Linked DNA regions of Azospirillum sp. TSH100. The protein of the gene in region 1 interacts with the protein of each later gene in a pairwise test. Links are inferred from orthologs where the notes say so. Each region holds a gene or a part of one and is shown on either strand. Other genes may lie near its edges.

Region 1 (6,781 bases):
CGCTACGGATGGCGCATCGCCGCTCGCCGCCCTGATCGGCCCGGCGGTTCTGCCCGACCGCTTCTCACCAGCGCTGCCGATGAACATGGTGCGCATTCTGCTGGGCCTGTTCTATGCCCCGCATGTCTACCAGAAGCTGACCGGCATCGACGCCTCGCTGGGCTTCTTCGCCAAGGCCGGGCTGGAGCCGGCACCGCTGTTCCTCGGCCTTGCCATCATCTGCGAATCCCTGGCCCTGGTGACGCTCGTTGGCGGCTTCTTTACCCGCTGGGCGGCTCTGCTGTCGGCAGGCTGCATGGCGGTGGCCGCCTATGCCATCTTCGCCACCAAGGGCATCAACTGGTACTGGGCCAAGGGCGGGGTGGAGTATCTGGTGCTGTGGGGTCTGCTGTCCCTGGCGGTGTCGGCCGACGCCTGGCGCCGGACCTCGCGGTAAGCGGAACGGGCGCCGTCCCGCCGGAGGCGGCGCGACGAAACGCCTCTTGCCCGATGGTCATACCAGCCCTTAATGTTGCGTCGCAGCAAATGGCGGGGATGAAAGTCCGGGCTTGCGCTGTTCGTCATCAAAACCGTCGGTAGCCCATGGCACACTGGGGCCGGCGCCTATCCCAGCCCCGGATCCGGTCATGACCGTTCGCAACCTCGACAAGCTGTTCAAGCCCGCGTCCATTGCTCTGATCGGCGCCAGCCGCAAACCCGGCACGGTGGGGGCGGTGGTTGCCCGCAACCTGTTCCAGGCCGGCTTCGACGGTCCGGTGATGCCGGTCAACCCGACGGAACGCGCGGTGGAAGGGGTGCTGACCTACAAGACGGTGGACAGCCTGCCGATCACGCCGGACCTGGGCGTCATCTGCACGGCGCCCGACACGGTGGCGGCGACCATCGACGCGCTGGGCAAGCGCGGGACCAAGGCCGCCATCGTCATGACCAAGGGCATGTCGGCCGACCAGACCCAGGCGATGCTGGACACGGCCAAGCCCTATCTGATGCGGGTGCTGGGACCGAACAGCCTGGGCGCCATGGTGCCCGGCCGCGGCATGAACGCCAGCTTCGCGCCGGTGGCGCCCCGCAAGGGCGACGTGGCGCTGGTGGCGCAAAGCTCGATGGTGCTGACCTCGATCGCCGACTGGGCGACGTCACGCGGGATCGGCTTCTCGCATCTGGTGTCGCTGGGCGACCGCGGCGACATCGATTTCGGCGATCTGCTGGACTATCTCGCTTCCGACGTCACGGTGCGCGCCATCCTGCTCTATATCGAGAGCATCACGCACGCCCGCAAATTCATGTCGGCCGCCCGGTCCGCCTCGCGCCAGAAGCCGGTGATCGTCATCAAGGCCGGGCGATCGGACGAGGCGCAGGAGGCCGCGGCCAGCCACACCGGGGCGCTGGCGGTGTCGGACGCCGTCTATGACGCGGTGTTCCGCCGGGCCGGCGTGCTGCGGGTCAACGATCTGGCAGAGCTGTTCGACGCCGCCGGCACGCTGGGCACCGGGGTGCCGATCACCGGCGACCGGCTGGCCATCCTGACCAACGGCGGCGGCATGGGGGTGATGGCCACCGACAAGCTGATCCGGGCCGGCGGCCGGCTCGCCGCCCTGGCGCCGGAGACGCAGGAGGCGCTGGGCAAGGCGCTGGGTCCGCAGCCCGGCGGCGCCCCCTTCCGCAACCCGCTGCGCATCGGCGCCGACGCCACGCCCAAGCGCTATGCCGAGGCGCTGAACGCGCTGATGCAGGACAACGCCAACGACGCGGTTCTGGTCCTGCACTGCCCCTCCGCCCTGACCGACAGCGAGGCCATCGCCCAGGCGGTGGCGGAGACGGTGCAGGCCAACAAGGCGCGCCGCCACCCGGTGCTGACCAGCTGGATCGGCGACCAGTCGGCGATGGAGGCCCGCAAGCTGTTCGCCGATGGCCGCATCCCAACCTACAACGGCCCGTCCGACGCGGTGCGCGCCTTCATGCATCTGGTGCGCTACCGCCGCAGCCAGGAACTGCTGATGGAGACCCCGCCGTCGGTGGCGGAGGATTTCCAGCCCGACGAGATCACCGTGAAGAAGGTGATCTCCCGCGCCATGGCCGAGAAGCGCGAGTGGCTGAGCGAGTATGAGGCCAAGCGCGTGCTCGCCGCCTACGGCATCCCGGTGGTCGACACCCGCGTCGCCGAGACGCCGGAGGAGGCCGCCGCCGCCGCCCGCGTCATCGGCGGGCCGATCGCGCTGAAGATCCTGTCGCACGACATCACCCACAAATCCGACGTCGGCGGCGTGGCTCTCGGCCTGACCAGCCCGGAGGACGTGAAGGCGGAGGCCGAGGCGATGCTGGCCCGCGTCGCCGAACTGGCGCCCGACGCGAAGATCGAGGGCTTCACCGTCCAGGAGATGGCCGTACGCCCCGACGCCTATGAGCTTATCGTCGGCATGACCGAGAACGAGATGTTCGGTCCGGTCCTGCTGTTCGGCGAGGGCGGCATCGGCGTCGAGGTGGTGGAGGATTACGCGCTGGCCCTGCCGCCGCTGAACATGAAGCTGGCAGCGGAGCAGATGAGCCGCACCCGCATCCACCGCCAGCTTCAGGGCTACCGCTCGCGTGCGGCGGTCGATCTGGACACGGTGGCGCTGACGCTGAACAAGGTCAGCCAGCTGGTGGTCGATTTCCCCGAGATCGCGGAGATGGACATCAACCCGCTGCTGGCCGACGCGGACGGCGTGACGGCGCTGGACGCCCGCATCAAGGTCGGCGTGCCGGCGCTGGCCGGAGCGGCGCGGCTGGCAATCCGCCCCTATCCCAAGTCGCTGGAGGACCGCATCACCATCAAGGACGGCCGCCAGTTCTTCGTCCGCCCGATCCTGCCGGAGGACGAGCCGCTGGTGCACCATCTGGTGGAGAACCAGACGGCGGAAGACCTGCGCCTGCGCTTCTTCGCCCCGCTGAAGCGGCTGTCGCATCAGGCGGCGGCGCGTCTGACCCAGATCGACTATGACCGCGAGATGGGGCTGATCGCCGTCGGTCCCGACCAGCAGACCGGCGATACCATCATGTATGGTGTGGTGCGCATCACCGCCGACCCCGACAACCGCCGTGCCGAATATGCGGTGATGGTGCGGTCCGACATGAAGGGCCAGGGGCTGGGCTATATCCTGATGAACAAGATCCTCGACTATGCCCGCTCGCGCGGCATCAAGGAGGTCTATGGCGAGGTTCTGCGCGAGAACACCAACATGCTGAACATGTGCCGCGCGCTGGGTTTCGTCCGCAAGGAGAACCTGGATGAGCCCGGCGTGGTGGAGGTGCGGATCGAGCTGGGCGGCGGGCTGGCGGCGTAAATGACCGTCTGTACCGGTGGTTGACTAAAGGCACGGATGGGGCAATATCAGGCTTGGCGGACAGGGGGATTCCGCCCCCCTGCCCGCCAGCCCGATGCTAGCTGAAGAGATCAAGCAATCTCTTGACGATCTCCAACGCTAGGATCAGGAGTTGGAGGATTTCCTTCATCCTCTGTTCTCCTTGTGCGCAGCGGGGATGGCGGCCACTCCGCCATCCCGTCCGCGTCGCCACTGTGGCGCACGCATAGGTATTGCGAAAGCGCTTTCGCTCGCGAAATCAGGAATTTCAGTGGCTGCGCGGCGCCCCTGCGGGCATCGCCGCTACGCCGGCCCCAGCACGACCTGGACGTCGGCAGGCTGGCCGAAGAAGGGGGCGGAAGTGATCAGCAGGCGGCAGCCGGCCGCGGCGTAGGCGGCAGCGTTCGCCTCGGTCACGCCGCCGGCCGGGGCCACCACCGGCGGCGGGGTCAGGCGCCTTGTCGCCTCGATCACGGCGCGGGCGGCGTCAGGCGGCAGCTTTTCCAGCTGGATCACGTCGGTGCCGGCGCGGGCGAAGGCCACCGCCTCCTCCACCGATCCGACCTCAACCACGATCTTCTTTTCCGGGGCCTTGCGGCGCAACTCCGCGATCCAGACATCCGGAGATTCGGTCAGGAAGGCGCGGTGTTCGGAAAAGACCAGCAGCGTTTCCGACAGGCCGAGCCGGTGCATCACCGCCCCGCCGGCCCGCACCGCCTTGACGCTGAGATCCTTGGCACCGGGAAAGTTCTTGCGGGTGCAGGCGACGGTGACACCAGGGGCCGCATCGACGATGCGCCGGGCGCGGGTGGCGATGCCGGAGGCGTATTCGACCAGCGTTTGCGCCACCTTCCAGGCTCGGTGCAGCGCCCCGGCCGGGCCGTCCGCCTCCAGGAAAACCGTTCCGGCCCCGACTTCCGTGCCGCTGGGCTCGAAACGCAGAACCCGGCCGCCGGCCTTCTCCACCAGCCGCGCCGCCTCCTCCGTCCCCGCCAGCACCATGGCGCCGCGGGCGGTGAAGCTCATCCGCGCCGGATGCGCGGCGATCCCGAGCGCATCGGTTGTCAGGTCGCCGTAGGGAACATCCTGCGCCAGAAGCGCGTCGAGGGCGGCGTCGGGCAGGATGGTCGTCATCGGCGGGATTTCCTTCCTTCAGAGCCAGCCGCGCCGGCGGAAGTACCAGAGGGGGACCACCGCCGACAGCACCATCAGCAGGATGGCCATGGGATAGCCGAACTCCCAGTCGAGTTCCGGCATATGCTTGAAATTCATGCCATAGGCCGACGCGATCAGCGTCGGCGGCATCAGCGCCACCGAGACGACCGAGAAGATCTTGATGATGGCGTTCTGTTCGATGTTGATCAGGCCCAGCGTGGCGTCGAGCAGGAAATTCGCCTCGTGCGCCAGGAAGCCGGCATGTTCGGTCAGGGACCGCAGGTCGCGCGTCATCGTCTTCAGCGCGGTCTTCTGGTCCTTGTTCAGCCGGCCGCCGCTGACCGAGGTCATGAACACCACCAGCCGGTCGAGACCGGCCAGACTGTCGCGCACCTTGTGGGTCAGGTCGCCGGCGCGGCCGATGCCGCGCAGCACGTCCTGCAACTCGTCGGGTTTCTTGGCCGCCTTGCCGAAGCCGCCGCCGTCCAGCGAATCGTCGAAGACGCGGGCCGACAGCTCGTCGATGCGGCCGCCGACCAGCTCCAGCACGTCGGCGACCCGGTCAATCACCGCGTCGAGCAGGCCGAACAGAGCGCTCTCCCCGGTCGCCAGCAGTTCCGGCTGGCGGACGCAGCGGGCGGCGAAGGTGATGACCGGCAGCGGTTCGGTATAGCGCAGCGTGATCAGGTGGCGCGGGGTCAGCACGAAGGTCAGCTCGCCCTGCTCAGGGTGGGGCGAGGTGGCGCGCGAGATGATGGGAGAGGTCATGTAGATCCCCTCTCCCTCGACATAGAGCTGGCTGGAGGCCTCGATCTCCTTCATCTCCTCGCGCGTCGGCAGATCGCAGCCGGTCAGCGTGCCGACATGGGCGCGCTCGGCCTCGGTCGGGCGCAGAAGATCGATCCAGACCGCCCCGCCCGGCAACTCCTCGCCGAGTTCCAGCGGCTGGCGCACCACCCGTCCATCCTCGGCGCGGGCGTGGACGGTGATCAAAGGGCGGCCTCTTCAGGCACCGGCGCGCCGGCGGCGCGACAGGCAGCAGCCAGCGTGTTCAGCATCAGGCACGCGATGGTCATCGGGCCGACGCCGCCGGGGACCGGCGTGATGGCGCCGGCGACCTTCACCGCCTCGTCGAAGGCGACGTCGCCGACCAGACGGGTCTTGCCGAGTTCGGCCGCGGCGACGCGGTTGATGCCGACATCGATCACCGTGGCTCCCGGCTTGATCCAGTCGCCGCGCACCATCTCCGGCCGGCCGACCGCCGCCACCAGGATGTCGGCACGGCGGCATTCGCCGGCAAGATCGACGGTGCGGGAATGGGCCATCGTCACCGTGCAGTCGGCCTGCAACAGAAGCTGCGCCATCGGCTTGCCGACGATGTTGGAGCGGCCGAGCACCAGGGCGCGCTTGCCCTTCAGGTCGCGGCCCAGCGTGTCGCGGATCAGCAGCAGGCTGCCCAGCGGCGTGCAGGGCACGATGGCGCCCGGCTGGCCGGTGGCGAGCAGCCCGGCATTGACGACATGGAAGCCGTCGGCGTCCTTCTCCGGGACGATGCGGGCCAGCACCTTCTGGGTGTCAATGTGCTTGGGCAGCGGCAACTGGACCAGGATGCCGTGGACGGCCGGATCGGCGTTCAGCCGGTCGATCAGCGCCAGCAGGTCGGATTCGGCCATGTTGGCCGGCTCGTGATGGTCGAAGCTGTTCATGCCCAGTTCGACCAGGGCCCGTTCCTTGGAGCGGACATAGACCTGGCTGGCCGGATCCTCGCCCACCAGCACGACGGCCAGACCGGGGATGACACCATGGCTGGCCTTCAGCGCCGCCACACCATTCGCCACCCGCGCACGCAGGCCGGCCGCAAAGGCCTTGCCGTCGATGATCTTCGCGTCCGCCATGCTACTCTCCACCTTCGCTGCCCACATCGTCGATCAGGGGCGACAGCCGGGCCAGCAATGCCGCCGGGTCGCCCGCCACATGCAAAATCTTGTTCCGGTCGGTGGTGCCAGCCACCACGGTCAGACTGGTCTTGGGCACTTTCCATGCCTTCGACAACAGTTTTATGACGGCCTCATTGGCTTTGCCGTTTTCCGGCACCGCCGTGACCGCCAGCTTCAGCACCCGTCCCCCTCCGGCCGTCTCGGCGGTGCCGGTGACCGCGTTGCGCGACGCCTTTGGCGTCACCCGCAGCGCGATGCGCAGGCCGTCGGCCACCGCCTCGACAGGGGAGGAGGACGCCACGGTCAGAAGCGCGGCCAGTATTGCGCCATCAGGTTCTGAATGAAGGA
Region 2 (15,529 bases), on another replicon or contig:
GCCGCCGGGGGCCTCCTGGCCCACGCCAGACACCGCACAGCCGGTTCTACATCCCCCCCCTGCGCCGAAAGCTCCGCTTCACGATGAACTCGGTCGCGGTTCCGGTGAGGAGCCCGGCCTGGGGGCCGGCCGTGATCCGGGCCGGAGGCTCGTCCATGATCTGGCGGTCGCCGCCGGGGGGGCCGCGGCCATGCTGGTGGCCGTTGCCTTGGGGCTGACCGCGAGCGACACGCTCCGGAACCGGCTGCAAGGCTGGATGGCCGCCGCCAACCGTCCTGTTCTCCTTCGGGAGACCCGGCATGTGGAACTTGATGCGGGCGATACGGTCGACCTGATGAAAGCCATCCGTGGTGAAGCCGGAGCGCAGGGCTTCCGCCTCACGGCCGTGTCGTCCGCAGACATCGTCGGGAACATCAGGTTCGACCCGCAGCGGGGCCTTTTCCGGTACGAGGCGAGCGGGTTTGCCGAGCTTCCGTCCGGGGAACGGCGGGAAATGGCGCTGTCCTACTCCTTTGCCGATACCAGGGCCGATGGTGAGCGCCGTGACGGGACCGGAGATCTGGTCCTGGCGGTGCGGGGCACCAAGCCGAAGCCGCTGCGCTCCGAAGCCCGCACCCAGCGGATCGAAGTCCTGCCGGATGGCGCCGCCCGCCTGGATGTCGGCCCGTCCTTGGCGGCCATCACTCTTGATCTTGCCAAGACCTCGGGCAGCGTGACGGTGGATCGTGTGCAGGGGAAAATCGTCTATCGCCCGCCGGCCGTGCCGCCTCTCGGGAAAGTGGCCGATCAGTTCGCATATAGCGTCCGTGGCCCTGACGGTCCGGAGATCCGCACCGTCGTGGATATGATCATGACGTCTCCTAATCAGACACCGCCGGCGGAGGATGGCGCTTCGCCGAACATTCCGCCTGGTCCTTCGGGAGGCTGGCCGCCCCCGGGCTATTCGCTCAGAGGTGGGCGTTGATGAAGCCCAACCGGATCGGATCTTGATTTCCCAAAAAGGCAAATATGAAATGACAAATTATTCCTTCTCTGCGTCCAATCTTAAAAAAATTTATGGCCAGAAATTCTATGCAAACAACATGGCTGGCGGAGGTAATATCACCTTCTCCATTCATAATGAAAGCAATGCACGGCCACGGACCGGGTTGGAGGCGTACGGAATTCTGGTGTCCTGCCACCATCCGTCACTGGGTGACCTCCCCTCGTTCCTGAAGATATTCAAAGTCGATATCCCGGAGAGGCGCGAAAGGACCGAGTTCCTGATCCAATCCGGGCTGACGAAAAGCCATGAATGGCTTTTCCAGGGTGTGCCCTATGCGTGGCTGCCCGGCAGCACCATCAACAGCCACACCATCATCGGACACGTCGCATTGCAGATCGGCGGCCGGTTTGGTGGTTGTGCCGAGGATTTCAGCCGGCTGAAGGAGCAGGGGGCCTGGAACGGAACCTATGATCCCAAGCTCCGCAAGACCTTCGCCGCCCAGCTTTGCTGCGCGGTGGCGGCGCTGGAAAGCATGCAGATCGTGCATGGCGACCTCTCCGCCGCCAACATCATGATCGGGCCCGGACCAAAAGGCGAGCGGGTGTGCAGCCTGTGCGATTTTGATGGTTTCTATCACCCTTCGATCCAGCCGCTGCCCCGCACGGTCGGCGGCATCGCCTGCCGGCCCCTGGGGACCACGGGGTACCAGTATCCGGAGATCCTGAACCGCATCGCCGCCGACCCCGGCGCGAAGGACGGCAGCATCCTGGTCCAGACGGATCGCTTTGCTCTCGGCGCCATCATCTGTGAGCTGATGACATGGTCGCCCGATGCGGAAGCGCTGCTGGACCGCCATGAATTGCTGACTCCGGAGATGGTCCGCGCTCAATCGATTTCCGAACTTCCCGACCGCATCGTCCAGCTCTGGCCAAAAGGCTTCCGGTTGCTGGAGCGCGCGCTCAAGGCCGGCAGCATCGCTGACATGCCGAGCCCGGAAGACTGGCTCGAAGCGCTCGGGATTGGCGTCCGCCTGCATAAGGAGTTTCAGAACCGGCCGTTCTTCGAGTTCCACAAGCGCTCCGGAACGCGCACCAAGCTGGTGCAGAAGGTCCAGCTGTCCATGTCGGACACCGGCAATTTCGCAAGCGTCTCAAGCGAACTTTCGGAAATCGGCTATCAGTTCTCGGGCAAGAAGCTCCTGCTTAAGGTGGGATGGGGCCATCCGCTGTTCCTGATTCAGGACGGGCGCAGCCATTCTCTGGGGGACGGCCCGCAGGATGTGCCTCTCAACCCGGCTGACTCTCTGATTTCCAATTTCTGGGAAATCCGCGCCTTCGATGGTCAGCCGTCGGGTTGACCGGCCCGCCGTGGCTTCAGGCTGAGCTGTCGATCTCCTGAAGGGCCACGGCAAGGATCGCCATCCCGGCCAACCGGACGGTCAGCTCAGCCGCAAAACCGAACACGGCGCCCTCGGTCGTCGCATGACCACCAAGCAGACTTCTCAGCACCATGCAGGCAAAGGTCACCGGAAGGAGGGTGAGCACCGCAATCGCCACGGATTTCCACATCCTTCCACGTCCGCGCTTCCAGGTCTGGTCGATCGATTGAAAACGGTCCTGTGCGATTGCCACCGCCATCATCAGTGGCCCTCTCACATAGATCAGGGCGAAGACCAGAATGCCGCCGAGCAGTCCGGCAAGCTCGCCGATAGCGCTGTTCGCCGCGGCGAACACGATACCAAAGGCGATGGTGGATGGCACCAGCCCAAGCAGCAGCACACCGAGCACCTTGAGTTCGCGCAAGCCGCAGCGCAGATGCAGTGCCGCGAAGCCGCCCGGCGGCAGCCCGCTGTGTCGTCGGACCCAGCAGGTGAACAGGCTTGCATACGCAACGAGGTTGAGCGCGACGAAATAGGGAGGCAGACCGGGATCAGAGGCGAAGTTCCGCTTCATCAACGCGAACAACGCCACGATGATGGCGATGAACAGCCAGGATCGCCTGCCGAACTCCGCGATCTCTGAAATCACCGATCCATATGCGCGCCTGACGGTCGCGAAGACCCGGAGCGGAGCTGGGCCGGCCACTGGCGGAACTGCCGTTGGCGACGCCGTGTTGGGAGCGGACGACGGCCGTCGCGGCCCTGCGCTCACCCTGATGCGAAGGGCTTCGGCATAAAGTGCCTCGATGGCTTTGTTTTCGTCGCTCATGGCCACCTTTAGCGAGATGAGAGCCAGAAAGCTTGTCTTTTTCAGGGAAAGACATTCCGCATGATGCATCCTGGGATGCGTCATGCAGGCTATCGCACTCGCAATAAAGGTGGAAGTCAGTTTCCGGCATCGCCCCATGCATGACGTCCTGCAATCATGTCGACGCGATCTCTACGAGCTTCCGGTCAGCAAGCGCGGTCGACCATTGCGGATCAGGGAGCGATCAGACGATGCCGCCGCCGCCGGCGATGGCGGCGGGGCGTTCGGCCCCCACCTTGCGGCGGTAGCCGCTGGCGCGGTAGGCGGCGATCGGGTCGATGGCGCCGCCGGCATCGAGACGGGCCTTGGCGAGGATCGGCTCCACATCGGTGCGGAAAGCCTGCTTCAGCGTTTCCGACGCCATCAGCGCGTCGTTCTCCTCCTGATGACCCGCCAGCGCCACCCGGTCGACCAGCAGCGCCTGGACATAGGCGCGACGGATTTCGTTGGCCGAGCGGATCAGGCTTTCAATCGGGTCGGTGACATTGTGCGACTGGTCGATCATGTGGGCGGGGCGCAAGGCCTCCAGCGCCTCGCCGGCGCCGACCAGTTCGTTGAAGACCAGGAACAGGCGGAACGGGTCGATGGAGCCGCTGTCGAGATCGTCGTCGCCGTACTTGGAGTCGTTGAAATGGAAACCGCCAAGCTTGCGGGCGCGGATCAGCCGCGACACGATCTGCTCGATGTTGACGTTCGGCGCATGATGGCCGAGATCGACGAGGCAGAAGGCCTTGCTCCCCAACTCCTGCGCCGTCATGTAGCTGGTGCCCCAGTCCTGCACGACGGTGGAGTAGAAGGCCGGCTCGTACATCTTGTGTTCGGAGAAGATGCGCCAATCCTCCGGCAATGCCGCGGCGATCCGCTTCATCGAGTCGAGATAGCGCTCGAAGGCACGGCCCAGATCGGACTGTCCGGCGAAGTTGGAGCCGTCGCCGACCCAGACCGTCAGCGCGCTCGATCCGATGGCCCGGCCCAGTTCGATGGTGGCGATGTTGTGTTCCACCGCCTGATCGCGCACCGCCCGGTCGGTGTGCGACAGCGAGCCGTACTTGTAGGACAGCGGCTGGCGCGGATCCTTCGGGTGATCCTGGAAGGTGTTGGAGTTCATGGCGTCGAAGGCGAGGCCGAGGCTGTCCGCCTTCGCCTTCAGCTCGCGCGGGTCGGCGGCGTCCCAGGGGATGTGCAGCGACACCGCCGGCGTCGCCCGGCCGAGCTGCTGGATGACGGCGCAGTCGTCCAGCTTCTCGAAGATGGTCCGCGGCTCGCCGATGCCGGGGAAGCGGGCGAAGCGCGTCCCGCCGGTGCCGACCCCCCAGGAGGGGACGGCGACGTGGAATGCCGCCGCCCGGGCGGTGACGGCGTCGATGTCGACGCCGCGCCGGGCCAGACGCTCGCCCAGCGACGCGTAATCGGCCGACAGCGCGGCCCGCTGCGCCTCGTTCGAACGTTCGATGACATCCCGGCCGATCGGATACTGGATCATGTCGCACGTCCCTTGTGATTTTTTGTACGGGCCTTATCGCCGGACTCAGCGCGTGAAGGATTGGGCATTGCCGGCGTCGACGTTGACGATGTTGCCCGTCGATTTGGCGGAGGCGTCGGAGGCCAGGAAATAGATCGCTTCGGCGACGTCCTCCGGATAGACCGAGCGCTTCAGCAGGGAACGGTTGCGGTAATGGTCTTCCAGCTGTTCCACCGACAGGTTGGAGGCGGCGGCGCGCTGTTCGCGCCATTCGCCGTTCCAGATCTTGGAGCCGCGCAGCACGGCGTCGGGGTTGACGACGTTGACGCGGATGCCGGCCGGCGCGCCTTCCAGCGCCAGACAGCGGGCCAGATGGATTTCCGCCGCCTTCGCCGTGCAGTAGGCCGCCGCGTTCGGCGAGGCGGCGAGCCCGTTCTTGGAGGCGACGAACACCACCGATCCGCCGATCCCCTGGGCGAGGAACAGGCGGAACGCCTCGCGCGCCACTAGGAAATAGCCGGTGGACAGGATGTCCATGTTGCGCGTCCACACCGACAGCTCGGTCGCCTCGATCGGCGCGGAGGAGGCGATGCCGGCGTTCGACACCAGGATGTCCAAGCCGCCGAACTCGACGCAGGCCTTGGCGAAGCCGTCGCGCACCGCACTCTCGTCGGTCACGTCGAGCAGGAGGGAACGCACCTGATCCTTGCCGTAGGCGCGGGCAAGCTCCTGCGAGGCGGCCTCCAGCGCCGGTCCGTCGATGTCGGCGAGGACGACGCAGGCCCCCTCGCGCAGCATGCGCTCGGCGGTGGCGCGGCCGATGCCGCCGGCGCCGCCGGTCACCAGGGCGGAGCGTCCGGCCAACGCCTTGGGCTTCGGCATGCGCTGGAGTTTGGCTTCTTCCAAGAGCCAGTATTCGATGTCGAAGGCTTCCTGTTCCGGCAGGCCGCAGTAGCTGCTGACCGACGAGGCGCCGCGCATGACGTTGATGGCGTTGACGTAGAACTCCCCGGCGATGCGGGCGGTCGCCTTGTCGCGGGCGAAGGTCAGCATGCCGACGCCGGGCACCAGATAGACGATGGCGTTCGGATCACGCATGGCCGGCGAGTCCAGACGGCGGCAGCGCCCGTAATAGGCGGCGTAGTCGGCGCGGTAGGCGGCGACGGCATCCGGCAGCCTGGCGAGCACGGCGTCGAGGTTGCCCGCGACCGGATCGAAGGGCAGCACCAGCGGCCGGATCTTGGTGCGCAGGAAATGGTCGGGGCAGGAGGTGCCGAGCGCCGCCAGCGGCGCCAGATCGCGCGAGCCGACGAACTCCAGCACGGCGGCGCTGTCGTCGAAATGGCCGGCCTTCTTCTCGTCGCCGCCGATCAGGCCGCGGATGGCCGGCATCAGCCTTGCGGCGACGGCCTGCCGTTCGGCCGGCGGCAGGGTCGGCACCACCGCTCCGCCAAAGGCCGCCTTGCCCGCAGTCTCACGCTCGAACCAGGCGATGGCCGCGTTGATGATGCGCAGCGTCGTCTCGTAGCAGGCCTTCGAGCTGTCGCCCCAGGTGAACAGGCCGTGGCCTTCCAGCACGACGCCCTTGGCTTCCGGATTCGCCGCGGCGAACTTCGCCAGCTCCAGCCCGAGCTGGAAGCCCGGACGGCGCCAGGGCAGCCAGCCGATCTCGTCGCCATAGACCTTGCAGGTGATCTCGCGGCTGTTGGCCGTCGCGGCGATGGCGATCACCGCGTCGGGATGCATGTGATCGACATGGCGGTGCGGAAGATAGGCATGCAGCGGCGTGTCGATCGAGGCGGCGCGCGGGTTGAGGTTGAAGGTGCAATGGGGCAGGTAGCCGACCATCTCGTCCTCGTGCGCCTCGCCCCGGTACAGGTCGCGCAGGCGCAGGAGCTTGTCCATGTAGAGCGTCGAGAAGCCGTCGAGCTTCATGGTGCCGACATCGCCCCCCGATCCCTTCACCCACAGGACCGGCACCGGCTCGCCGCTCAGCGGGTCGGGCATGGTGATCTTGCCCGACGTGTTGCCGCCGCCGTAATTGGTGATCCGCTTGTCCGATCCGAGAAGGTTGGAGCGGTAGAGGAGCCGCCCCGGCTCGTCCAGCGCGTCCGCGACCTTGTCGTCCCACAGGTTCTCCAGGCGCCGGGCGCCGTTCGTGTCGGTCATGTTCGAGTCCTCCTTGGTCACGCCTGCCCAAATCACGCCTGCCCCAATCACATCGGCGGGCAATAGGCTGTGCCGCTGATCATTCGTATTGCCGATCGATCGGTCGGAAGTCAACAATTCCGATCATAAAAAATCATCTCCGATCAAAATTTGCGCGTACATGATCGAAAATGATTGACGGATATGGTTCGTTAGGGCAACAGTTTGCGAAAGGGAGGATCGAATGCTGGAAAGCGAACGCCATCGGATCATTCTGGGGCTGGTGCAGAGCCGGTCGGTGGCCTCGGTCGGCGATCTGGCGGAGCTGACCGGCGCGTCGGAGGCGACGATCCGCCGGGATATCGCGGCGCTGGCGCTTCAGAAGAAGCTGCGCAAGGTGCGCGGCGGCGCCGAGGCGATCACGCCGTCGCCCTACGGCACCATCACCGCCCGGCCTTTCCGCATGGCCGAAACGGTCAAGCAGGTGGAAAAGCGCCTGATCGCCCGGGCGGCGGTGGATCTGTGCGAGCCCGGCGACGCCATCGTCATCAATGGCGGCACCACCACCTTCCAGATGGTCCACCACATGGCGGACCGCCAGATGCAGGTGATGACCAACTCCTTCATGATCGCCGAGCATCTCATCAAGCATTCGAAATGCACGGTGCTGCTGCCGGCCGGCGCGGTGTACCGCGAACAGGGGCTGATCCTGAGCCCGTTCGAAAGCGACGGAATCGCTCATTTCCGCGCAAGGCGGATGTTCATGGGCGCGCAGAGCATCTCCGCCTACGGCATCGGCGAGGGCGATCCGCTGATCATCCAGTCCGAACAGCGGCTGATGCGTCAGGCCGACGAGCTGGTGGTGCTGGTCGACTCCTCGAAGTTCGACGCCCGCTCCTCGATGATCATCGTTCCGCTGGAGCGGGCGCACACCATCATCACCGACGACGGTATCAGCGACGCCGCCGCCCGGACGATCGAGGCGGCCGGCGTCCGCCTGATCGTCGCCCCCGCCGACCGCAGGGCGCTGGAGGAACCGTCGGAGGTCGCCTGACCCGCCAAGCTTGCAAGCAAACACGAAATGGGGAGGAAACAAAGAATGTCGGTGTTCAGCAAAATGCTTCTGCCGGTCGCGATGGCGGTCGGCCTCACCGCCGTTTGCGCCATCACTCCGGCCGCGGCGCAGGACAAGGTCCGCATCGCGCTGGTGGTGAAGTCGCTCGGCAACGGCTTCTTCGAGGCGGCCAACCGGGGCGCCCAGGAGGCGGCGAAGGAGCTCGGCGGCGTCGAGATCATCTACACCGGCCCGACCACCACCTCGGCCGAAGGCCAGATCGAGGTCATCAACGCGCTGATCTCGCAGAAGGTCGACGCCATCGCCGTGTCCGCCAACGACCCCGACGCGCTGGTTCCGGCGCTGAGCAAGGCGATGCAGCGCGGCATCAAGGTGATCTCGTGGGATTCGGGCGTGTCGGCCAAGGGCCGGCTGATGCATCTGAACCCGTCGTCCAACCAGCTGATCGGCAACATCAACCTGAAGCTCGCCGCCGCCGCCCTGCCGGACGGCAAGGGCGACGCCGCCATCCTGTCGGCGACCGCCACCTCGACCAACCAGAACATCTGGATCGAGGAGATGAAGAAGGCGCTGCCCAACTATCCCGGCCTGAAGATCGTCACCACCGTCTATGGCGACGACCTGTCGGACAAGAGCTATCGCGAGACCCAGGCGCTGCTGAAGACCTATCCCCAGGTCAAGGCGATCATCGCCCCGACCTCGGTCGGCATCGTCGCCGCCGCCCAGGCGGTGAAGGACGCCGGCAAGATCGGCGAGGTCTACGTCACCGGGCTCGGGCTGCCGTCGGAGATGGCCGGCGCCATCAAGTCGGGCGCCAGCAAATCCTTCGCCATCTGGAACCCGATCGACCTCGGCTACACCGCCACCATGCTGTCCTACGATCTGGTGAAGGGCAAGATGACCTCGGTCCCGGAAGGTGCCAAGCTGAAGGCCGGCCGCATGGGCGAGATCACCGTCGGCAAGGGCGGCGAGGCGGCCATGGGCGATCCCTTCACCTATGACGCCTCCAACATCGACCAGTTCGCCAAGATCTTCTGATCGGACGCGCTGAAGCGGCCGGCGGGCCCCGCTGCGGTCCGCCGGCCATCCCCTGCATCGCGCTCCCCGCGACCGACCTTTGCGGCTCAACGACAGGCAGGCTTGTCCGATGTCAACCCTCCGTCCTGCCCAACTCCATCCCACCACAGCCGATCGACCATCCTCCGCACCGGATACGCCCGTTCTGGAGATGCGCGGGATCACCAAGCTGTTTCCCGGCGTGCGGGCGCTGTCGGACGTGACCCTGACCCTGCGCGCCGGGCGGGTCACCGCGCTGATCGGCGAGAATGGCGCCGGCAAATCGACGCTGGTCAAGACCATGACCGGCATCTACCGGCCGGACGGCGGCGACATCCTGATCGACGGCAGGCCGGTCGTCTTCGGCTCGCCCGCCGTGGCGGAAGCCGCCGGCATCACCGCCATCCACCAGGAGACGGTGCTGTTCGACGAATTGAGCGTCGCCGAGAACATCTTCCTCGGCCATGCGCCGAAGACGCGGTTCGGGCTGGTCGACTGGAAGGCCGCCAACGAGCGCGCCGCCGCGCTGCTGCGCTCGCTCGACGCGCCGTTCGGGCCGCGCACCCGGTTGAAGGATCTGTCGATCGGCCAGCGCCATCTGGTGGCGGTGGCCCGCGCCCTGTCGATCGAGGCGCGGGTGATCGTGATGGACGAGCCGACCGCCGCCCTGTCCCAGAAGGAGGCGGAGGAACTCTTCGCCATCGTCGAGGCGCTGAAGGCGCAGGGCCGCGCCATCCTGTTCATCAGCCACAAGTTCGAGGAGGTCTTCCGCATCGCCGACGATTACGCCGTCTTCCGCGACGGCCGGTCGGTGGGGGCGGGGGTGCTGGCCGGCACCGATCAGGCGGAGATCGTCCGCCTGATGGTCGGCCGGCCCATCGAGCAGACCTTCCCCAAGATCGCCGTGGTCCCGCGTGAGCTGGTGCTGGAGGTCGAGGATTATTCGCATCCCACCGAATTCGACGGCATCGGGTTCCAACTGCGGCGGGGCGAGATCCTGGGCCTGTACGGCCTCGTCGGCGCCGGCCGGTCGGAGTTCTGCCAGTCGCTGTTCGGCATCACCCGGCCGTCGCGCGGGCGGGTGGCGATCGACGGCCGCGAGGTGGTCATCCGCTCTCCCCGTCAGGCGATCGAGGCCGGGCTGGTCTATGTGCCGGAGGAGCGCGGCCGGCACGGCGCGGTGCTCGCCATGCCGATCGCCGAGAACGTCACGCTGGCGTCGCTGGGCGCCGTCAGCCGTGGCGGTTTCCTGCGCCGCAAGGCCGAATTCGCCATGGCGCGCACCTATGCCGACCGTTTCGATCTGCGGGCGGCGTCGCTGTCGCAGCCGGTCGGCACGCTGTCCGGCGGCAACCAGCAGAAGGTGGTGATCGGCAAGTGGCTGGCCACCGGGCCGAAGGTCATCATCCTCGACGAGCCGTCGAAGGGCATCGACATCGGGTCCAAGGCGGCGGTCCACGCCTTCATCAGCGAACTGGCGGCGCAGGGGCTGGCGGTCGTCATGATCTCGTCCGAGCTGCCGGAGATCCTGGGCATGAGCGACCGCGTGCTGGTGATGCGCGAAGGCCGGCAGGCCGGCATCCACGACCGCGACGGGCTGTCCGCCGAGACGCTGGTGCGCGCGGCGACCGGAAACATGGAGGTCGCGGCATGAGCCCGCTCACTCACCTGCCGAAGCGGCGCGAGGCGCTGCTGCTGGTCGTCGGACTGCTGCTGCTGGGGCTGATCGCGCTGCGGGCGCCGGACTTCGTGACGCCGGCCAACCTTGCCGGGGTGTTCACCGACAGCGCCATCCTCATCATCCTGGCGATCGCCCAGACGGCGGTCATCCTGACCCGCTCGATCGATCTGTCGGTGGCGGCCAACCTCGCGCTGACCGGCATGGCGGGCGCCATGCTGAACGCCGCCTATCCCGGCATTCCGGTGCCGCTGCTGGTGTTCGGCTCCGCCGCGATGGGGCTGGCGCTGGGGGCGGTGAACGGGCTGCTGGTGTGGAAGGTCGGGCTTCCGGCCATCGTCGTGACGCTGGGGACGCTGACCATCTTCCGCGGATTGGCCTTCGTGCTGTCGGGCGGCGAGTGGGTGAACACCTTCCAGATGTCGCACGCCTATCTCGACCTGCCGCGCATGATGCTGTTCGGCCTGCCGCTGCTGGCCTGGGCGGCGGTGGCGGTGATCGCGCTGGCGGCGCTGCTGTTCACCCGTACGGCGGCTGGACGGGCGCTCTACGCCGTCGGCGGCAATCCGGCGGCGGCGGCCTATGCCGGGATCGACGCCGGCCGCACGGTGTTCCGCGCCTTCTGCTTCTCGGGCCTGCTGGCCGGGCTGTGCGGCTATCTCTGGGTGTCGCGCTTCGCCGTCGCCTATGTCGACATCGCCGCCGGCTTCGAGCTGGACGTGATCGCCGCCTGCGTCATCGGCGGCGTGTCGATCTCCGGCGGGCTGGGGTCGGTCGGCGGCGCGGTTCTCGGCGCGCTGTTCCTCGGCATCATCAAGAACGCCCTGCCGGTCGTCGGCATCTCGCCCTTCTGGCAGATGAGCATTTCCGGCGCGATCATCATCGCCGCCGTCATCCTCAACACGCGGGCGGAACGGACCAAGGGCCGCATCATCCTCCGGCGCCTGACCGCCGGGCAGGAGACCGGAGCATGACCATGTTGGACGCCAAGGTGCCGTCGGGCGCCCAGGACGACGCGGCGAAGCGGGATGGCGACGCCCGGCCGGTCCGCTTCATCCCCGACCGCGGCGACGCGCCGGCGCTGGCGCTGCTGCGCAGCTGGGAGACGCTGCTGCTCGCCCTGATCGCGGCGATCGTCACCGCCGCCAGTCTGGCCTCGCCCTATTTCCTCGACATCTGGAACCTGTCGGACGCCACCTTCAATTTCACGGAAAAGGCGATCGTCGCCCTGGCGCTGGCCTTCGTCATCCTGTCGGCGGAGATCGACATCTCGGTCGCCGGGATCATCGCGCTGGCTTCCACCATGATGGGGATGACCGCCGCCGCCGGCCATCCGGCCGCCGTCATCGTCGCGGTCGGGCTCGCCACCGGGCTGGCCTGCGGCGCGCTGAATGGGGTGCTGGTGACGGTGCTGGAACTGCCCTCCATCGTTGCCACCATCGGCACCATGAGCCTGTTCCGCGGGCTGGCCTACGGCATCCTCGGCGACGGCGCCTACACCCGCTATCCCGCCGAGTTCGCCTATTTCGGCCAGGGCTATGTCTGGGAATGGCTGTCCTTCGAGTTCACCGTCTTCCTCGGTTTGGCACTGCTTGCCGGCATCGTGCTGCACGGCACCGCCTTCGGGCGGACGGTGCGGGCGATCGGCCACAATCCGGCCGCCGCCGAGTTTTCCGGGCTGCGCGTCCGGCGGGTGAAGTTCTGGCTGTTCCTGGCGGCGGGGCTGGCCGCCGGGCTCGCCTCGGTCATGCTGACCAGCCGGCTCGGGTCCACCCGGCCGTCGATCGCCACCGGCTGGGAGCTCGATATCGTCACCATGGTGGTGCTGGGCGGCGTGGCGATCACCGGCGGGACCGGCACCATCCCCGGCGTCGTGCTGGCGGCGCTGGTCATGGGGCTGCTGACCTTCGGGCTCGGCCTGCTGAACGTGTCGGGCATCATCATGTCGATCGTGGTCGGCGCCATGCTGATCACCGTCGTCGCCCTGCCCATCCTGCTGCGCCGGCTGTCGGCCCGGCTGCGGAGGCCGGCGGCATGACCCCCACAATGAATCGCGACACGCACGAGAAATACGCCTTCCGCATGAACCTGAAGCCGGGGATGGAGGCGGAGTACAAGGCGCGGCATGACCGCATCTTCCCGGAACTGGTGGAGCTGCTGCGGGAGGCCGGGGTCACCGACTACTCGATCCATCTCGACCGCGAGACCGGCCATCTGTTCGGCGTGCTGTGGCGCCGCCGCGACCATGGCATGGACGCGCTGCCGCAGCATCCGGTGATGCGGCGCTGGTGGGCGATGATGGCCGACATCATGGAAACCAAGCCGGACAACGAGCCGGCGGTCACGCCGCTCGTCACCCTCTTCCACATGGACTGACGCATGACGGAGCCCCGCTTCATCGCCGTCTTCGACGTCGGCAAGACCAACGCCAAGCTTGTTCTGCATGATCTGGCGCAGCGGGCCGACCTGTTCGTCGCCAGCGAGCCGAACGCCGTCCGCCACGATGGCCCCTATCCCCATTACGACACCGACAGGCTCTGGTCCTTCCTGCTGGCGTCGCTGGCGGCCTGCGCGGCTGAGCATCGGGTGGATGCGATTTCCGTCACCACGCACGGCGCCTGCGCCGCACTGGTCGATGACCGGGAGCTGGTTCTTCCCGTCCTCGATTACGAAAGCGCGCTGCCGGAGGAGACCGGCCCGGACTATGAGCGGCTGCGTCCCGGCTTCGAGGAAAGCTTCTCGCCGGGGCTGCCCTGCGGCCTGAATCTCGGGCGGCAGCTGTATTGGCTGGAACGCCTCCATCCCGACTCTTTTGCCAGGGCCCGCCATATCCTTCTCTATCCGCAATATTGGGTGTGGCGGCTGACCGGCGTGGCGGCGAGCGAGGTCACCTCCCTCGGCTGCCACACCGATCTGTGGGCGCCGGCGTCCGGCACCTTCTCCTCCCTGGTCCGACGGGCCGGCTGGCGGATGAAGTTCCCGCCGCTGCACAGCGCCTTCGCCGCGGTCGGCATGCTCCGTCCGGAGATCGCCGCGCAGGCCGGGCTGGGTGAGCGGCCGGTTCCCGTTCATTGCGGCATCCACGATTCCAACGCGTCGCTGCTGCCGCACATCCTGGGACGGCAGGCGCCGCTGTCGGTGGTGTCGACCGGCACCTGGGTGATCGCCCTTTCCGTTGGCGGGGCAATGGGCGGGGCTTTGGCGAGGCTCGACCCGGCGCGCGACATGCTGGCGAATGTCGATGCCCTGGGGCGGCCGGTTCCCTCATCCCGTTTCATGGGGGGCCGGGAGTATGATCTGCTGACCGGACGCAGCGGTGCCGTCCCATCGCCGGCGGAGACCGGGCGGGTGCTGGACGGAGCGGTGATGGCGCTTCCCACCTTCTCCCCCGGAACCGGGCCGTTTCCCTCGCACACCGGGCGGTGGACCGCCGATCCGGCAAGCCTGTCCCCCGGCGAGCGGGCGGCGGCGGCGAGCCTCTATCTGGCGCTGATGACGGGAGAGATGCTGGGCGCGATGGCGGCCGGCGGCCCGACCATCGTCGAGGGGCCGTTCGCCCGCAACGACCTGTTCCTGGAGGCGCTGGGCGCGCTGACCGGCCGTCCGGTCCTCGCCTCCAGCGGGACGACAGGGACCAGTGCGGGGGCCGCGCTGCTGGCGGCCGGCGAGGCGGATCACGGCCGGGACGAGGTTGCCTATCGCCAGACCACGGCACCCCCGGATGTCGCGCGGCGAATCTTGGGCTATGGAGTGCGATGGCGCGGCCTGCTCGACGGGGCCTCTGCCAAGCGAAGCTCGCGGATGGCCGGCCGGCCGGACCTCGATCCCGTCAGTTCGGCGTGATACGGGACGCCGGAAATTTGTCTGGCGCGCCCATTTGTCTGCCCCTAAGACTGCTGCACCGGCCGGCTTCCGAAGCGGCAAGGATAAAGGCGGACGAGGCATGCGCGTCGCGACGACCGAAGATCTGGTGCGGCAGATCGTGGCTGAATTCAATGCCGGACGCTTGGAGCAGGCGGTATCCCTGTGCGAGACCGGCCTGCGGCGGAGCCGGAACGATCCGGTCCTCAACCACCTGTTCGCGGCGGTTCTGTTCGCCAAGGGCGACGCGGCCAGGGCGGACATCCATATCCAGGCCAGTCTGGCGGCGAGGGCCGACAACGCGCCCGCTCACTTGCTGGCAGGCCGCATCGCGCGGTCCAGCGGCGCGTTCGACCGGGCCATGCGTCACCTCGGTCGTGCCGCCGCAGTCTCCCCCAGCCTCGAAATCCTGATTGAACAGGCCCGCACCTTGGATGCCGCCGGCGACCGGAGCCGGGCGGCCGAGGCTTGGCGGGTGGTGAACCACACCAATCCCGCCTTGCCGGAGGCCGCCGCGCGCCTCGGCCGGCTGCTGTTTGAAGACGGCTTGCTGCGTGATGCGGCCACCGCGCTGGAAGCCGTCCCGGCGACCGCCCGGACGGCCTCGCTCTGGTTCGACCTTGCCCTTGTTAAGCAGGATTTGCGGGATTTGTCCGGCGCGGCCGAGGCCTACCGCAAGGTGCTCGACCTGCAACCCGACAACGCCCAGGCGGCGGTGAATCTGGGCATCGTGCTTCAGGACATGCACGACATTGATGGTGCCGTTGCCGCCTATCGGACCGCCTATGGCGCGCAGCCCGAAACCTTCGGCGTGATCGCCATGTCCTTGACCTCGGCACCGCAGGGCCAGCTGTGGCTCGACCGCGAGGCATTGAAGCGGATGCTCAAATCCTGACACCCGATTATGGTCAGACGGTGTGCGCCGGCGTATGGCGGCGCTTGGCGCGGAAGCGTTTGCGGTAGACGCCGGGGCCAGCGAGCACCTCTGTCACCGTTTGCTGGTAGGCCGCCTTGTGCG

Evidence for each region.
Region 2: the proteins of E6C72_RS05195 (region 1) and E6C72_RS14500 interact in binary tests that used the Escherichia coli proteins (3 or more experiments, as listed by UniProt). The link is inferred for Azospirillum sp. TSH100 from one-to-one orthologs.

What each region holds. Positions count from the first base shown.
Region 1 is NZ_CP039634.1:1,080,512-1,087,292, reverse strand. What follows is about bases 297-3,523. They hold E6C72_RS05195 (bifunctional acetate--CoA ligase family protein/GNAT family N-acetyltransferase), read left to right. Parts: upstream 297-626; coding sequence 627-3,323; downstream 3,324-3,523. Other genes in these bases: E6C72_RS05200 (DoxX family protein), read left to right, coding at 297-436. Outside these bases: more of E6C72_RS05200, read left to right, coding at 1-296; ModD protein, read right to left, coding at 3,645-4,475; E6C72_RS05185 (magnesium transporter CorA family protein), read right to left, coding at 4,494-5,489; bifunctional methylenetetrahydrofolate dehydrogenase/methenyltetrahydrofolate cyclohydrolase FolD, read right to left, coding at 5,486-6,391; E6C72_RS05175 (DUF167 family protein), read right to left, coding at 6,393-6,707; E6C72_RS05170 (YggT family protein), read right to left, coding at 6,737-6,781. UniProt on the Escherichia coli protein: Catalyzes the acetyl-CoA-dependent acetylation of lysine residues of a large number of target proteins. Acetylates RNase R in exponential phase cells and RNase II.
Region 2 is NZ_CP039635.1:400,300-415,828, reverse strand. What follows is about bases 6,085-8,990. They hold E6C72_RS14500 (DeoR/GlpR family DNA-binding transcription regulator), read left to right. Parts: upstream 6,085-7,085; coding sequence 7,086-7,895; downstream 7,896-8,990. Other genes in these bases: rhaS (rhamnose ABC transporter substrate-binding protein), read left to right, coding at 7,941-8,954; E6C72_RS14505 (bifunctional rhamnulose-1-phosphate aldolase/short-chain dehydrogenase), read right to left, coding at 6,085-6,862. In the rest of the region: E6C72_RS14525 (protein phosphatase 2C domain-containing protein), read left to right, coding at 1-964; E6C72_RS14520 (protein kinase), read left to right, coding at 954-2,342; E6C72_RS14515 (hypothetical protein), read right to left, coding at 2,359-3,276; rhaI (L-rhamnose catabolism isomerase), read right to left, coding at 3,416-4,714; more of E6C72_RS14505, read right to left, coding at 4,760-6,084; E6C72_RS14490 (sugar ABC transporter ATP-binding protein), read left to right, coding at 9,145-10,626; E6C72_RS14485 (ABC transporter permease), read left to right, coding at 10,623-11,624; E6C72_RS14480 (ABC transporter permease), read left to right, coding at 11,621-12,688; E6C72_RS14475 (L-rhamnose mutarotase), read left to right, coding at 12,685-13,026; E6C72_RS14470 (FGGY-family carbohydrate kinase), read left to right, coding at 13,030-14,493; E6C72_RS14465 (tetratricopeptide repeat protein), read left to right, coding at 14,594-15,406; E6C72_RS14460 (hypothetical protein), read right to left, coding at 15,420-15,529. UniProt on the Escherichia coli protein: Represses ulaG and the ulaABCDEF operon. Two ulaR binding sites have been identified in each promoter.